DNA from 2 places in the Brevibacterium sp. NPDC056726 genome. Region 1 is predicted to be linked to the other one. Evidence: riboswitches for the same ligand, from Rfam matches in the RefSeq annotation. Region 1 holds a riboswitch; the other holds the start of a gene.
The links. Region 1 has a riboswitch for thiamine pyrophosphate ahead of thiM (hydroxyethylthiazole kinase). Riboswitches for the same ligand answer to the same signal wherever they lie in the genome.
Positions count from the first base shown of each region.

Region 2: another riboswitch for thiamine pyrophosphate. It lies ahead of thiO (glycine oxidase ThiO); the one in region 1 lies ahead of thiM (hydroxyethylthiazole kinase).

Region 1 is NZ_JBHTYZ010000001.1:89,877-97,369, reverse strand. Features, by position in the region: gene ACFQ91_RS00455 (substrate-binding domain-containing protein) at 1-458, shown strand, start outside; gene ACFQ91_RS00450 (ATP-binding cassette domain-containing protein) at 477-1,313, shown strand; gene ACFQ91_RS00445 (sugar ABC transporter permease) at 1,310-2,521, shown strand; TPP riboswitch at 2,608-2,711, shown strand; gene thiM (hydroxyethylthiazole kinase) at 2,699-3,559, shown strand; gene thiE (thiamine phosphate synthase) at 3,556-4,281, shown strand; gene thiD (bifunctional hydroxymethylpyrimidine kinase/phosphomethylpyrimidine kinase) at 4,278-5,147, shown strand; gene ACFQ91_RS00425 (TenA family protein) at 5,242-5,964, shown strand; gene ACFQ91_RS00420 (hypothetical protein) at 6,083-6,766, shown strand; gene ACFQ91_RS00415 (hypothetical protein) at 6,882-7,094, opposite strand; gene ACFQ91_RS00410 (cysteine desulfurase family protein) at 7,324-7,493, opposite strand, start outside.
Region 2 is NZ_JBHTYZ010000002.1:314,130-321,622, forward strand. Features, by position in the region: gene moeB (molybdopterin-synthase adenylyltransferase MoeB) at 1-1,085, opposite strand, end outside; gene ACFQ91_RS04920 (thiazole synthase) at 1,082-1,891, opposite strand; gene thiS (sulfur carrier protein ThiS) at 1,893-2,129, opposite strand; gene thiO (glycine oxidase ThiO) at 2,126-3,322, opposite strand; TPP riboswitch at 3,313-3,415, opposite strand; gene thiE (thiamine phosphate synthase) at 3,439-4,218, shown strand; gene ACFQ91_RS04940 (ketopantoate reductase family protein) at 4,215-5,129, shown strand; gene ACFQ91_RS04945 (DedA family protein) at 5,083-5,793, opposite strand; gene ACFQ91_RS04950 (sensor histidine kinase) at 5,948-7,084, shown strand; gene ACFQ91_RS04955 (response regulator) at 7,077-7,493, shown strand, end outside.

The sequences.
Region 1 (7,493 bases):
ACCACGACACGCTCGATTGGAACCCCGACGATGCCCGCCAGTGGGTCGAGGGCCAGCTGCAGGGCGGGGGTGAGAAGCCGATCGCGATCTACGCGGCCAATGACGGCACCGCCGGCGGGGTGCTCGCGGCGACGACGAAGGCGAAGCAGGATCCCGTCGTCACCGGGCAGGACGCCGAGGTCGACGGACTGCAGAACATCCTCAAGGGCGAGCAGTACGCGACGATCTACAAGTCGATCCCGCCGCAGGCCGAATACGCGGCGAAGGCCGCGGTCGCACTGGCCAACGGGGAGAAGCCCGAGGCCGGCACGACGTACAAGGACACCCCGACGGACTTCGTCGAGGCGAAGGTCGTGACGAAGGACACGATCAAGGACATCGTCGGCGATCAGATCAAGGCCTCCGACATCTGCTCGGGCATCGATGAGAAGCTGTGCACGGATGCCGGAATCAAGTAGGACGGTCCGACCAGCCCGATGACCTCACAGACGAACGATCCGACGCCCGCTTCCGGGCGGGCGTCGGAGACGCCCCAGTCCACTGCTTCCCAGCCCGTGCTCCAGCTGCGCGGGATCGACAAGCGATTCGGCGCCGTCCAGGCGCTCACCGACATCAACCTCACGATCGGCCGCGGCGAGGTCGTCGGCCTCGTCGGCGACAACGGCGCCGGCAAGTCGACGCTCATCAAGATCATCGCCGGCGTCCACTCCGCCGACGGAGGCGAGCTCATCATGGGCGGACGCCCGCAGAAGTTCTCCTCCCCGAAGGACGCACAGCGAGCCGGGGTGGCCACGGTGTTCCAGGATCTCGCACTCTGCGAGAACCTCGACGTCGTCGCCAACCTCTTCCTCGGTCACGAGCACACCCGCGGCGGCGTCCTCGACGAAGTCGCGATGGAGGCGAAGTCGTGGGAGCTGCTGCGCAGCCTGTCCGCGAAGATCCCGAGCGTGCGCGTGCCGATCGCCGCCCTGTCCGGCGGCCAGCGCCAGACGGTGGCGATCGCCCGGTCCCTCCTCGGCGAACCCTCGCTCGTCATGCTCGACGAACCGACGGCCGCCCTCGGCGTCGCCCAGACCGCCGAGGTGCTCAACCTCATCGAACGCCTCCGTGACCGTGACCTCGGGGTGCTCCTCGTCAGCCACAACATGGCCGATGTCCAGGCCGTGTGCGACCGTGTCCACGTGCTGCGGCTGGGCAAGGACGCCGGGGACTTCCCGGGAGACGAGCGCACCGACGTCCTCGTCGCCGCGATCACCGGAGCCAACGACAACGTCGTGACCCAGCGGGCCGCGCGGAGGGGTGAGCGCCGATGACCCGCAATTCCCTCATCACCGACGAGCGGATCTCCGACGAGGGGCTCGTGCGGACGTTCGTCCGCCGGATCCGGGAAGGCCAGCTCGGGTCGTTCCCCGTCATCCTCGCCCTCGTCGTCATCGTCATCGTCTTCCAGTCGGCGAACAGCAACTTCCTCTCACCGGCGAATCTCGTCAACCTCTCCACCCAGGTCGCCTACCTGGCGATCCTCGCACTCGGGATCAACCTCATCCTCCTCCTCGGCGAGATCGACCTCTCGCTCGCCCAGCTCGGCGGTCTCGCCGCCTCGGTGCTCGGTGTCCTCGTCGTCCGGCAGGGGGTCCCGCCGGTGATCGCGGTGACGATCATCCTCCTGCTCGGCCTCGTCATCGGGGCGATCCAGGGCTGGTTCTTCGCCGTCGTCGGGATTCCCGCGTTCGTCGTCACCCTTGCCGGTCTGCTCGCGTTCACGGGGCTCACGCTCACGGTGCTCGGCACCCAGAAGAACCTCTCGATGGCCGATACGTTCGTCTTCGACTTCGCCAGCTACTACTTCCCGGCGTTCTGGGCCTACGTCTTCGGGGCGATCGCCGTCATCGGCTTCGCCGCCGGCATCATCCATTCGAAGCTGCGTCGGCACTCCGCAGGCCTCGACAGCCCGAGCTGGACGGCCGTCATCGTGCGCATCGTCGTCCTCGCGGCGATCGTCTTCGGCTTCCTCATCCTCGTCAACCAGGACTTCGGACTCGCGCTGCCGTTCTTCCTCATGATGGTCATCGCGATCATCATCGACCTCGTGCTGCGCAAGACCCGCTACGGACGCTCGATCTACGCCGTCGGCGGCAAGGTCGAAGCCGCCCGGCGCGCCGGCATCCGGGTGACGTGGGTGCGCATCAGCGTGTTCATGACCGCCGGGGTCCTCGCCGCCCTCTTCGGCTTCGTCAAGGCCGGAGTGACGACGAACGCCGGGTCGACGCTCGTGGGCACCCAGGACCTCCTCAACGCGATCGCCGCGGCCGTCATCGGCGGCACCTCCCTCTTCGGCGGGCGGGGGTCGGCGTGGGCCGCGGTCCTCGGGGCGTTCGTCGTCGGCGCGATCAACAACGGTCTCTACCTCATCGGCTTCAACTCCGATATGCAGCAGATCATCACCGCCCTCGTCCTCCTCACCGCCGTCGTCATCGACGCCGTCAGCCGGCGCGGACAGCGGTACGTCGGCAGGGGGTGAGGTCTGCTCCACCAGCGCCGAGGCGGGGGCGAGGTCAGGGGGTGACCCCACCTCACCCCCGCCTCGGCGATTTTGGTACAGTCATGGGCAATGACATGGGGTGCCCGGCGGCAGTCGCGCCGGGCTGAGAGGACACCCATCGAACCTGATCTGGGCCATGCTAGCGAAGGGATCGTCATGACTGACATCGATCTGTCGTCGGCGCACGCACGTCTGCGCGCGGCGAATCCGCTCATCCAATGCATCACGAACACGGTCGTGCAGCAGTTCAGCGCGAACGTGCTGCTCGCCGTCGGTGCGTCCCCGGCGATGCTCGACCATGAAGCCGACGCCGCACAGTTCGCGCACCTCGCCGGCGGTCTGCTCGTCAACTTCGGAACCGCGACGAACCAGCAGTTCCTCGCCGCCGACGCCGCGATCGGAGCCGTCACCGCGGACTCGACTCCGTGGGTGCTCGACCCGGTGAGCATCGGCGCAGTCGACCACCGCACCACCCGCATCCGCCGGGCCGCCGCCGATCGCCCGACCGCGATCCGCGGCAACGCCTCGGAGATCGCGGCCCTGGCAGGAGCCGGGGCCGGCGGGCGCGGCGTCGAATCCACCGACGAGGTCGACGCCGTCCTCCCCGCGGCGGCCGAGCTCGCACGGACCAGTGGGGCGATCGTCGCCGTCTCGGGCAGACGCGACGCGATCGTCGCCCACATCGACGGCGTCGATCACATCGCCCGTGTCGACGGGGGCCATGAGTTCATGCCGCTCGTCATCGGCACCGGGTGCTCGCTCGGTGCCGTGACCTCCGCCTACCTCGCCGCCGTGCCGCCGGCCGGTTCGAGTTCCGGTGCGGGGCCGGCCGGACTCGCGGCGTTCGAACAGTTCACCGCCGTCGTCGCCGCCCACGCCCACTTCGCCGTCGCCGGCGAAGCCGCAGCGGCCGGTGCCGCCGGACCGGGCAGCTATGCCGAACACTTCCTCGACGCCCTCTACACCACCGACGATGCGCGCATCGGTCAGGCACGGGTCGAAGTGACGAGAGCATGAGCGCGACGAGTGAGCGCCTGGCCGGCGTCGACGCCCGCCTCTACCTCGTCACCGATTCCGCCCAGAGCCGGGAGGCCGGACGCACCGTCGCCGAGACCGTGCTCGCGGCCGTGCGCGGGGGAGTCGGCATGGTCCAGGTCCGCGACAAGGACATCGACGACACCGAGTTCCTGACCCTGACCAGGGAGGTCATTGCCGCCGTCGCCGAGGCGGTGGCGGGTACGGACCGCCGCGTGCCCGTTGTCCTCAACGACCGGGTCGCCGTCACCCGGCACCTCCTCGATGAGGGCGCCGACGTCCACATCCATGTCGGACAGACCGACACTCCCGTCGCCGAGGTGCGCGACCTCGTCGGACCCGACCCGCTCATCGGTCTCTCCGCCGCCAGCGACGCCGAGTTCGCCGCCGCCCGGGCTGCCGGCGCCGTCGACCTCGTCGGGATCGGGCCCGTCTTCGACACGACGACGAAGACCGACGCACCGGCCGGGATCGGTCCCGACCGCCTCGGCGAACTCACGGCCGAGGCGGGTCTGCCGGCGGTGGCGATCGGCGGCATCGATGCCAGCCGGGTCCCGCAGCTGCGCGGCCGCGGACTGCTCGGCTTCTGCGTCGTCTCGGCGATCTGCCGGGCTGCCGACCCGGAACGGGCGGCCCGGGAGCTGCTCACCGCGTACGGCGACGGGACCGCGCCGGGTGCCGGCGAGGACGGGGGAGCGGCATGAGCACGCGGCCACCGATCACCCTGTCGATCGCCGGCACCGACCCCTCGGGCGGGGCGGGCATCCACGCCGACCTCAAGACGTTCACCGCCCTCGGGGTGCTGGGGACCACGGCGATCACCGCGCTCGTCGCGCAGAACACGCACGGGGTCTCCCGCGTCTACCCGATCGATGAGGACTTCGTCGTCGCCGAGCTCGACAGTGTCCTGAACGACATGCCCGTCGATGCGACGAAGACGGGGATGCTCGGGTCGACGTCGCTCGTCGACCTCGTCGTCGATCGGGCGCGCACCTCCGATCTCGGGTTCTTCACCGTCGACCCGGTCATGGTGTCGACGTCCGGGCACCGCCTCCTCGAGGTCGATGCGGTCGCCGCCGTGCGGGAGCGTCTCCTGCCCTTCGCCGATCTCATCACCCCGAACCTCCCCGAGGCCGCCCTCCTCCTCGGCGACGATGTCGCTGAGGCCCAGACCCCGGCTCAGATGCGCGACCAGGCACGCGAGCTCATCGCCCGGGGTGCCCGGGCGGTGCTCCTCAAGGGCGGTCACGCCGCGGACGGGGACGTCGCCGACATTCTCGTCACCGCTGATGGGGAGATCGCCGAGTTCTCCCACCCCCGGATCTCCACCCCGAACACGCACGGCACCGGGTGCACCCTGTCGGCTGCGATCACCGCCGAGGCGGCCGTGCTCAGGCGGGCGAACGGCGGAGAGGCGCTGAGTGCCGAGGAGGTGCACGGGGCCGTCGAGCGCGGACTCGACTTCCTCGCCCGCGCGCTCGCCTCGGCCGCGGACTGGCAGGTCAGCCTCGATGCGGCCGGTGCGCACGGGCCCGTCGACCACCAGGTCGACGTCCGCCGTCGCGGATAGCCTGTCGACCCGGCCGCTTCCCACCCGGCTGATTCCGGACAGTCCGATTCCCGTCTGATTCCCGTCCCATTCCGACCCCGAGGAGAGACCACTCATGAGCATGAACTTCGCCGCCGGACCGCACACCACCGCGCTGTGGGAGGACGTGCGCCCGATCATCGACGAGATCGAAGCGCTGCCGTTCCTCACCCAGCTCGCCGAGGGCACGCTCGCCCCGCTCGCGTTCACGAACTACATCACGCAGGACAGCATCTACTTGAGCGGGTATGCGAAGGCGATGTCGTTCCTCGCCGGGAAGACAGCGGACAGAGGAGAGTCCCGGTTCTGGTCGACCTCGGCGGCGGAGGCGATCACGGTGGAGGAGGAGATGCACGCTCAGCTGCTCTCCGATGAGCGGCTCGCCGTGGCCCACGCCGAGCTCGAGGCCACCGACCATCTGGGACCGTCGCCGACGACGCTCGGCTACGTGTCGTTCCTCGTCGCCACTGCGGCGAGCCGGTCGTACGGGGAAGGTGTCGCCGGTGTCCTCCCGTGCTTCTGGGTCTACGCGCACATGGGCAAAGTGCTCGTCGAGAAGGCGGGAACGATGAGCGAGAATCACCCGTACCGGACGTGGGTGCAGACCTATGACTCCCCGGAGTTCGACGAATCGACCCGGCAGGCCGTGGCGATCTTAGAGCGCGAGTTCGACCGGGTTCCGGCTGACGAAGCCGCACGGATGCGCGCGGCGTTCGAACGCGCATGCGTCTACGAACTCCACTTCTGGGCCTCAGCGCATGCGATGCAGAATTGGGACGCCTCCGTCTTCGCGAGGTGAGGGGCGGACGCCAAGGAAACTACGGCCGACCCTCCGGAATCACCGATGACGACAGTGCTGACTTCCGTATTGTGGTTGGATATGGTGTATGGGAACGAGATCTGATGGCAATCCGGTAATGGAACTTGCCGATCTGTTTGATGCATGGAATACCAACGAAACGCCCAAAACGAGCCGGGGGTTCAAACGGGATCCAGGCCAAGCGACTCAACGTCACATTGAGGCGATGGAGCTCTTCACTGAAACTCGTCGTACTCTTGAGTTCCTCAGCACCCACAGCTTGGTCGCTGAGCGTTGTCTCCAGCACGTTCCCAAGATGGCCCGCGCGATTCTGGCTGTACAGTCCAGCTGGGATAGTAGCCAGCTCGACTCATACAACTTCGATCCGGTGATGATGGAGGCCTTACGCCTCGCCGCTTACGATGTACAGAGAATCCTCGACGAGAACACGCGGCACGCTCCCCGGGTGGACGATCTCCTCGGCGAAGTCCGCCAAATTCTCGTCGAAGACGAGTCGATCAGCGGCGAAATGAAGCGGTACATCAACGAACTCTTAAGCTCGATTCGAGCCAACATTGAACGGAACGGCCTTGGACAAGAATTCGACTTTGGCCATGCGATGGAGCAACTGTGGGTTGCACTCTTAGCTGCTCAGGGCGCGTCGGAGGATGAAAAATCGCGATGGGCGGCGGCGGCAAGTCAAGTAAAGAATGTCGCAACCGGATTCATCAAGTACGGAGCTGCTTGGGCAGCTCTCGGGTTTCAAGGCTACGCTCAGTTCGCCATTGGCGCTGGTCGTTAGCCTTCAAATAGGCAAACAGAAGGGCGAGGCGGGTGTCCACATCATCTAGCACTTGGTCACTCGCCAATTCCGCATCTATCGCAGCAAGAGGTCAATTTTTTAGCCCGATTCGCTTTTAGGCAGCGCTGTCCGGACGGTCGTCGATGATGAGGGTGAGCGGAGCGATCGCGCTCATCGCCAGCCACCCGCGGCACAGCGTGGTCCAGAGGATGACGCCGTCGACCTCCGTCAGCGGCACCCGATCGCGGCGCGGACGCGTCAGCCGTCCGATGAGGAAGACGATGCCCGTGAAGCTCGCTGCGATGAAGAGCAGGGCCACGAGATCCATGACGGTGCCTCCTCCCAGCCGAAGCGGATCCTGTGATTCCAGTGTCTCTCCGCATCCAGAGCTTGGAAAGAGTCCAATCGCTCATCAGTGGACTCTTCGCGGCAGGTGAGAGGGGCCGTGTGAGGGCTGAACGGCGTGAGACCGCAGTCCGGACCGAGTCCTCAGGTGACCCCGAGGCTCAGGAGACCGCGAGGCTCAGGGGCCTGCGGGACTCAGGAGACCGCGAGGCTCAGGAGAATGCGAGGCTCAACCGCTTCGCCGACTCGACGACGGCGGCCGCGGCTGCCGCCCCCTGTTCGGGGGTGATCGAGGCCGGAAAGGTGAAGCGCACACTCGTCTTCGCAACCTCGGCGTCGATGCCGAGAGCGAGGAGCACATGCGAGGGCTCATCGGAGCCGA
Region 2 (7,493 bases), on a different contig from region 1:
TCCGACGGCGCTTCGCTGCTCACTGCCGAGACGGCGCGAGCCGACCGCACCCCCGACCTGCAGTGGACGACGATGTCGGTGGCCGGGCCGACCGCCTCGGCGAGGGACGGCCACCCGCGGTCGACGACGACGTCGAGGGGGACGTGCACGCTGCCGGGAATCGCCTCGAGCTCCCGCTCCCACGCCTCCCGGACATCGACGATCACCGGCGCCGAGGTGAGCGCGCGGACCTCGTCGGCCGTGACCTCCGCCACCCCGGCCGGAGCCGGAGCCCCCACCGCCGGTGCCGCACACGCGAGGGCCACCTCGGCGAGATCGGTGACGGCGGGGCGGTCCGGGTCGGGCGAGAAGCGCAGCGTCGTGAAGCTCGTGCTCAACGCATCGACCCGCAGCAGGCGGCCGAGCAGGGGATCGCCGATGCCGCAGATGAGCTTGATCGCCTCGGCGGCCATGAGCGACCCGACGAGCCCGCAGAGCACCCCGAGCACCCCGCCCTCGGCACAGCTCGGCACGGAATCGGCGTCGGGGATGTCGGGGAAGAGGTCACGCAGCATCGGACCGTGACCGGGGGCGAACGTGCTCACCTGCCCCTCGAAGCGGAAGATCGTCCCCCACACCAGCGGTGTGCCGGTGAGTTCGGCGGCGTCGTTGGACAGGTAGCGGGTCGCGAAGTTGTCCGCCCCGTCGATGACGAGGTCGTGGGCGGCGAAGAGTTCGAGGGCGTTGTCCGGGCTCAGGCGCTCGGCAACCGTCTCGACGGTGAGGCCGGGATCGAGCCGGAGGAGGGCATCGCGCGCGGATTCGACCTTGGGACGGCCGACATCGGCGTCCCGGTGGAGGATCTGGCGCTGCAGGTTCGACACGTCGACGACATCGTCGTCGATGACGGTCAGCTGCCCGATCCCGGCCGCCCCGAGGTACTGGAGGACCGGGGCGCCGAGACCGCCGGCGCCGATGACGAGGATCTTCGCCGCGCGCAGGCGGCGCTGACCGGTCACCCCGACATCGGGCAGGCTGAGGTGCCGGGAGTAGCGTGCGATCTCCGCGGGGCTGAGCTCGGGTCCGGGTTCGACGAGCGGTCTCACGGCCCCATCACCAGGTTCTCGACCGAGGTCGTGCGGGCGGACTCCGCGGTGACCCGCCCGTCGTCGGGCGACGATGCGAGCGCGAGCGGGCGTTTGGGGATCCGTCCCGCCCCGGCCGCCAGGCGACCGGCGTCGACGGCGAGCCGCATCGCCTGCGCCATCGCCGGGGCGTCGTGAGCGCGGGTGACGGCGGAGGCGAGCAGCACCGCGGTGCACCCGAGCTCCATGGCCAGGGCGGCGTCCGAGGCGGTGCCGATGCCCGCGTCGAGGATGACGGGCACCTGGGCGCGGGAGACGATCGTCTCGATGTTGTGCGGGTTGAGGATGCCCAGGCCCGAACCGATCGGGGCGCCGGCGGGCATGACCGCGGCGACCCCGGCGTCCTCGAGCCGCTTCGCCAGCGCGGGATCGTCGTTCGTGTAGGCGAAGACCGTGAAGCCGTCGAGGACGAGCTCCTCGGTGGCGCGGAAGAGTTCGACGGGGTCGGGCAGGAGGGTGTCCTCGTCGGCGATGACCTCGAGTTTGACCCAGTTCGTCTCGAGCGCCTCCCGGGCCAGCTGCGCGGTGAGCACGGCATCGCGGGCGGTGTAGCACCCGGCCGTGTTCGGCAGTGAGCGGATGCCCAGCCGCTCGAGGAGCGCGAACACCGAATCCCTGGCCTCGGCGTCGAAGCGGCGGATCGCGACCGTCGTCAGCTCTGTCGCCGAGGCGGTCAGGGCGTCCTCGAGGATGCGCAGGGTGCTCGCCCCACCGGTGCCCATGACGAGGTGGGAGTCGAAGGTGACGGTGTCGATGGTCCAGCTCATGTCAGCCTCCCTGGACTGCGGTGACGATGTCGACGGTGTGGCCGTCGGTGATGGTGAAGCCGGCCCACAGCCCGCGGCGCACGACTTCACCGTCGACGGCGAGGGCCACCCCGATGCGGCCGCCGTCGACCGGGGTGCCGTCTTCGCTCAGCTGCCGTCCGGTGATGTCCTCGACGAGGGTGCGGGCGGTCGTGCCCGCGGTGATGTCCCGGCGGTCGCCGTTGAGAGTGATGGTCATGATCCCTTCCTTGCTGTCAGCAGTGGTGCACCAGGTGACTGCGGTGATGATGGCGAGTGGTCGGACTCGAACCGTTCCGGTGCCACGGCCTCGCGCGCACCGACGGGCAGCCACGCGGAGTCCGCGCCGACGACGAGATCCGCGCCGAGGCGGGCGCCGAACGGTGCGAGGAGAACCCCGTGGCGGAAGTACCCGGTGGAGACGACGAGACCGGGGTCAGTGCGACCGAGGAGAGGGAGGTCGTCGGGCGAGCCGGGCCGGGCCCGTGCCGTGATCTCCGTGATCTCACATCCGAGGAGCCCGGGCACGAGGCGTTCGGCGTCGTGGAGGAGACGGTGGACGCCCTCGGCGAGGATGCCCGCCTGGCCGTCCTCCCGGGAGGTCGCCCCGAGGACGAGCTCCCCATCGGGCCGCGGCACGACGTAGACGGGCCGACCGGCGACGAGTCCCCGGATCGTCCGGGTGAGCAGCGGGGGAGCGCCGGGATCCGAGCGGAGGCGGATGACGTCGCCGTGGACGGCCCGCAGCGGCAGCTCGGGAGCGCCGGCGATCGCATTGTGCGCCATGCCTGCGGCGAGCACGACCTGATCGGCGTGCAGCCGACGCCCCGAGGCGAGCTCGACTCCGGTCGTCCGGGCCGGGGCACCGGTCGGTGATCCCTCATCGCCGACCAGTCCCGTCACCCGGTCCTCGATGACGCGGTCGCCGAGGACGGTGAGCAGCGCGCGCGTCACCCGCCGGGGATCGATCGCATGATCGCCGGGAATGAGGACGGCCCCGCACACACCGGGGGCCAGGGCGGGTTCGAGATCGCGGGCGCGGGATCCGGTGAGCAGGTCGAGGTCGGAACCGGCCGCGGACTGGAGGGCGCTGAGTTCGCGCAGGGCCGTGAGATCCGCGCGGTCACCGGCGCAGACGAGTGTGGCGGTCGCCGTCTCCCCGAGGTCGGCCCCCGATTCCCGGGTCAGTGCCGCAGTGAAGTCCGGGTAGAGGTCGGCGGAGACGCGCATGAGCGGAAACAGCGGAGTCTGGCCCCACGCGATCTCGGCGGCAGGGGCGATCATCCCGGCCGCGGCCGCGGTGGCGCCCGCGCCCGGATGCGGATCGATGACGGTGACGGCCGCCCCGCGCCGGTGCAGCTCCCACGCCGCGGCCAGGCCGATGATCCCGGCGCCGACGACGATGACGTCCATGCGATTCTCCCTCCGGCGGCATGACCCGCATCAGGTAGGACGGTCGGCACGAAGCCCTCTCAGCCTCCCTGCGAGGCTCCCGCGAACTCCTCTACTCTAGGAGCATGGTTCCCACGATGCCAACGTCTCCCGCAGTGCAAGACCCCGTGACCGAGAACGCGGGCCACCCGGCCGACCGCGACTCCACCGGCCGGGACGCCGCGCGGACCCGTGCGCTCGCCTCCGCCCGGCTCTACCTCTGCACCGACGCCCGCACGCAGCAGGGCGACCTCGGTGAGTTCCTCGACGCCGCCTACGCCGGGGGCGTCGACATCATCCAGCTCCGCGACATGGGCCTGGAGGCCAGGGAGGAGATCGCCGCCCTCGAGATCCTCCGCGAGGCCGCCCACCGGCACGGGAAGCTCTTCTCCGTCAACGACCGCGCCGACGTCGCCCTCCTCGTCGGCGCGGACGTCTTCCATGTCGGGCAGGGCGACCTGACGAGCGCGCAGGCCCGCACGGTGCTCGGCGACGACGTCATCCTCGGCCGGTCGACGCATTCGGTCGAGCAGGCGCTCGCCGCCGCCGCCGACCCGGAGATCGACTACTTCTGCCTCGGCCCCGTGTGGGAGACCCCGACGAAGCCCGGTCGCCCGGCGGCCGGACTCGAACCGCTCGCGGCGGTGAGCGGGAGAACGGCGAAGCCGTGGTTCGCGATCGGCGGGATCTCCGCCGGTGATCGTCTCCGGTCAGTGCAGGAGACCGGGGCGACGCGCATCGTCGTCGTCCGCGCGATCACCGAGGCGCCCGACCCCGCCGAGGCGGCCGCTCGGCTGCGCGCGCAGCTGACTTCCGCTGACCCCGACACGACCACCGGCACGACCACCGGCACGACCCCGAAGGACGGCACCCTGTGACAATCCTCATCGCCGGAGCCGGCGCGACCGGCGGCGCCTTCGGCACCCGCCTCGTCGAAGCCGGACGCGACGTCACCTTCCTCGTCAGGCCCGCACGCGCCGAGGCCCTGAGAGAGAACGGTCTGCGATTCATCGCCCCAGACGAGGACCGGACGAACCCGGTGACCGTGACGACGGCGGAGGAGCTCGCGGCCGACCCGACCCCGGTCGACCTCGTCCTCGTCGCCGTCAAGGCCGGTGCCCTCGAATCGATCATCGCCGACCTCCGACCGGCCGTCGGACCCCAGACCCTCATCATCCCGTTCCTCAACGGGATGGCGCAGATCGGCCGCCTCGAGGCGGAGTTCCCCGGACAGGTGCTCGGTGGGCTCGTCAAGATCGTCGGCACGATGCGCGGAGCCGACATCGTCCAGATGACGGATCTCGCGACGATGACGATCGGCCGCCTCGGCGGGGGAGAGGTCCCACCCGCGGTCGTCGACGCGCTCGACGTCCCCGGCTTCCGGCTGCAGGTCATCGACGGCATCGACGACGCCCTGTGGGAGAAATGGGTGTTCATCGCCGCGGCCGGTGTCGTCACGTGCCTCTTCCGGGCACCGGTCGGCGCGATCATGGCCGCCGGCGGCGAACCCCACGTCGTGGGGATCATCGACGAACTCGAAGCCGTCGCCATGGCCGCCGGCCACCCGGTGTCCGCGCGGGCCAGGGCTGCCACTCTCTCGATGCTCACCGCCGAGGGCTCCGCCTTCACCTCCTCGCTCTACCGGGACGTCACGGCCGGACTGCCGAACGAGACCGAGCACATCCTCGGTCATCTCCAGACGACGGCGCGCGACCTCGGCGTGCCGACCCCGCTGCTCGATCTCACTCTCGTGCAGCTGCGAGCAGGCGAGTTCGACCGGAGCGCATGAGCCGGGCGCGCTCTGCGGTCGGGACACACCCCTGTGGCCCGACCGCAGCTGCCGTGGGCTCGGCAACAGCAGCCCTCCGCTTCGCCCGGAGACGGCGGGCCACCTCGGCGAGACCGGTGAGGGTGAGCGCGATGCCGACGCCGAGGACGACACCCCACAGCGGCTGATCGGCGAACACGGCCCCGCCGATTAGCCCGATGCCCGTCGAGTAGACCGCCCACGCCAGCGCCCCGAGGAAGTCCACGGCGAGGAACCGCGGCAGGGGATAGCGGAGCATCCCCGAGGCGATCGTCGTCGCCGTCCGCCCGCCGGGGATGAACCGCCCCGCGACGAGCATCGCACCGCCCCGGACGGCGAACATCTCCGCCGTCGAGGCGAGCAGCCGGCGCAGCCGGGCCGACCGGACCCACCGGTCGGTGGCGCGACTGCCGCCGCGACCGACGAGGTGGGCGGCGAGATCGCCGAGGAGCGCACCGACGGCCGCCGCCGCGATGATGCCCACCGCCGCCGGACTGCCGGTCACGGCGTACGCGGCGGCGGTGATGACGACGGTCTCCGAGGGCACGATCGGGACGAGGGAGTCGAGGGCGGTGACGACGGCGATGAGGAGGTAGAGCCACGGGGAGGTCAGCGTCTGCTGGATGAGGTCGAGAGCGAAGTCCATGGTCATCGACCCTAGTGACGCGGCCGGGCTCGCCGATACGAGGCGGAGCGCATTCCCGGGACGGGTTCACCGGCGGACGTGATGCGGAAAACCGGAACGAGATGTGAGGTCTGACCCCTCCAGAGGCCCTGACCTGCGTTGCTACGATCGAGCCATGCCGTGGCCCGCGACGATCCCGCGCGAACCCCGCATGTTCCTCCGGCGGTGGTCGCTCTCCGTGCTCGGGGTGCTGTGGGGCGGCCTCCTCTGCCTGCCGCTGCTGCTCGCCGCGTGCCTCCCGCCCGCCTCGGCGCTCTCCCGTCGCGTCCTGACCTGGGAGCGGACCCGGCAGGAGCGGACCCTCGGCATCATGCTCGCAGGCGCCCGGCCGGGGCGCGGCTTCTTCGCCCTGACCGGCCTCGTCGCCCTCCTCATCGCCGTGCCCGTGGTCAACCTCCTCACCGGCTTCGTCTTCGTCACCCTCGGCGCGCTCATCCAGGGCCTGTTCTCAGGCGGCGGGGTGACGATCAGCTTCTCGCTGTGGACGATGAGCCAGCCGCTGCTCCTCGTCGGCGTCCTCTACGGGGCGGCGAACCTCATCGGCGCGGTCCTCCTCGCCGAACTCGGCAACTGGCTGCACGGGCGCATCGACGCCTCCGCCGGGGAGGTGAGCCGACCGACCGCGGTCCACAGCCGCATCACCGAGCTCATCACGACCCGCCGCGGGGTCGTCGTCGCCATCGACGACGAACGCCGCCGCATCGAACGCGACCTCCACGACGGGGTGCAGCAGAACGTCGTGTCCCTGTCCGTCCTCATCGCCCGGGCCCGCCGGGCCCACGACCCGGAGAAGGCGGCGGCCCTCCTCGACAGTGCGCTCGTCCAGTCCCAGGACCTCATCGACGAGATGCGGGAGGTGGCGTGGCGGGTCTACCCGACCGCCCTCGACGAGCACGGGCTGGCGTCGGTGCTCACGCGCATCGCCGACCACTGCCCGGTGCCGGTGACGATCCTCGAGCAGCCGGCCGGGCGCATCCCGCAGGCCGTCGAATCGGCCGCGTACTTCGTCGTCCGCGAAGCCGTGACGAACGTCGTCAAGCACGCCGCCGCCTCGGCGATCACCATTCGCGTCCACGACGGTGGGACCGCGCTGGTCGCCGAGGTGGTCGACGACGGCCGGGGAGGCGCTGACCTGCGCGGGGGCGGGCTCCAGGGCCTCTCCCGGCGGGTCAGTGCGCTCGACGGCCGACTCGAGATCATCAGCCCGGTGAGTGAGGGCACCACAGTGAGAGCGGAGATCCCCTATGACTGAGCCCACCCGCACGAATGCGCCGACGCCGACGCCGGCGAGCCGTGATGCGCTGCGCGTCGTCCTCGCCGACGACGCCGTCCTCCTGCGGGAGGGCGTGCGCAGTCTGCTCGAGGACGAGGGGATCTCCGTCGTCGCCTCCGTCGATGACGGAACCCAGCTGCTCGCCGCCGTCGACGCCCTGGCCCCGCAGCTGGCGATCGTCGACGTGCGGATGCCGCCGACGCATACGACGGAGGGCCTCGAGGCGGCGCTGACGATCAAGCGCACCCACCCGGACATCGGGGTGCTCGTGCTCAGCCAGTACGTCCTCCACGAGTACGCGACCGAGCTGCTCAGCTCCGAATCGGTCGGTGTCGGCTACCTGCTGAAGAACCGGGTCACCGACATCGACCGGTTCCTCGACTCGGTC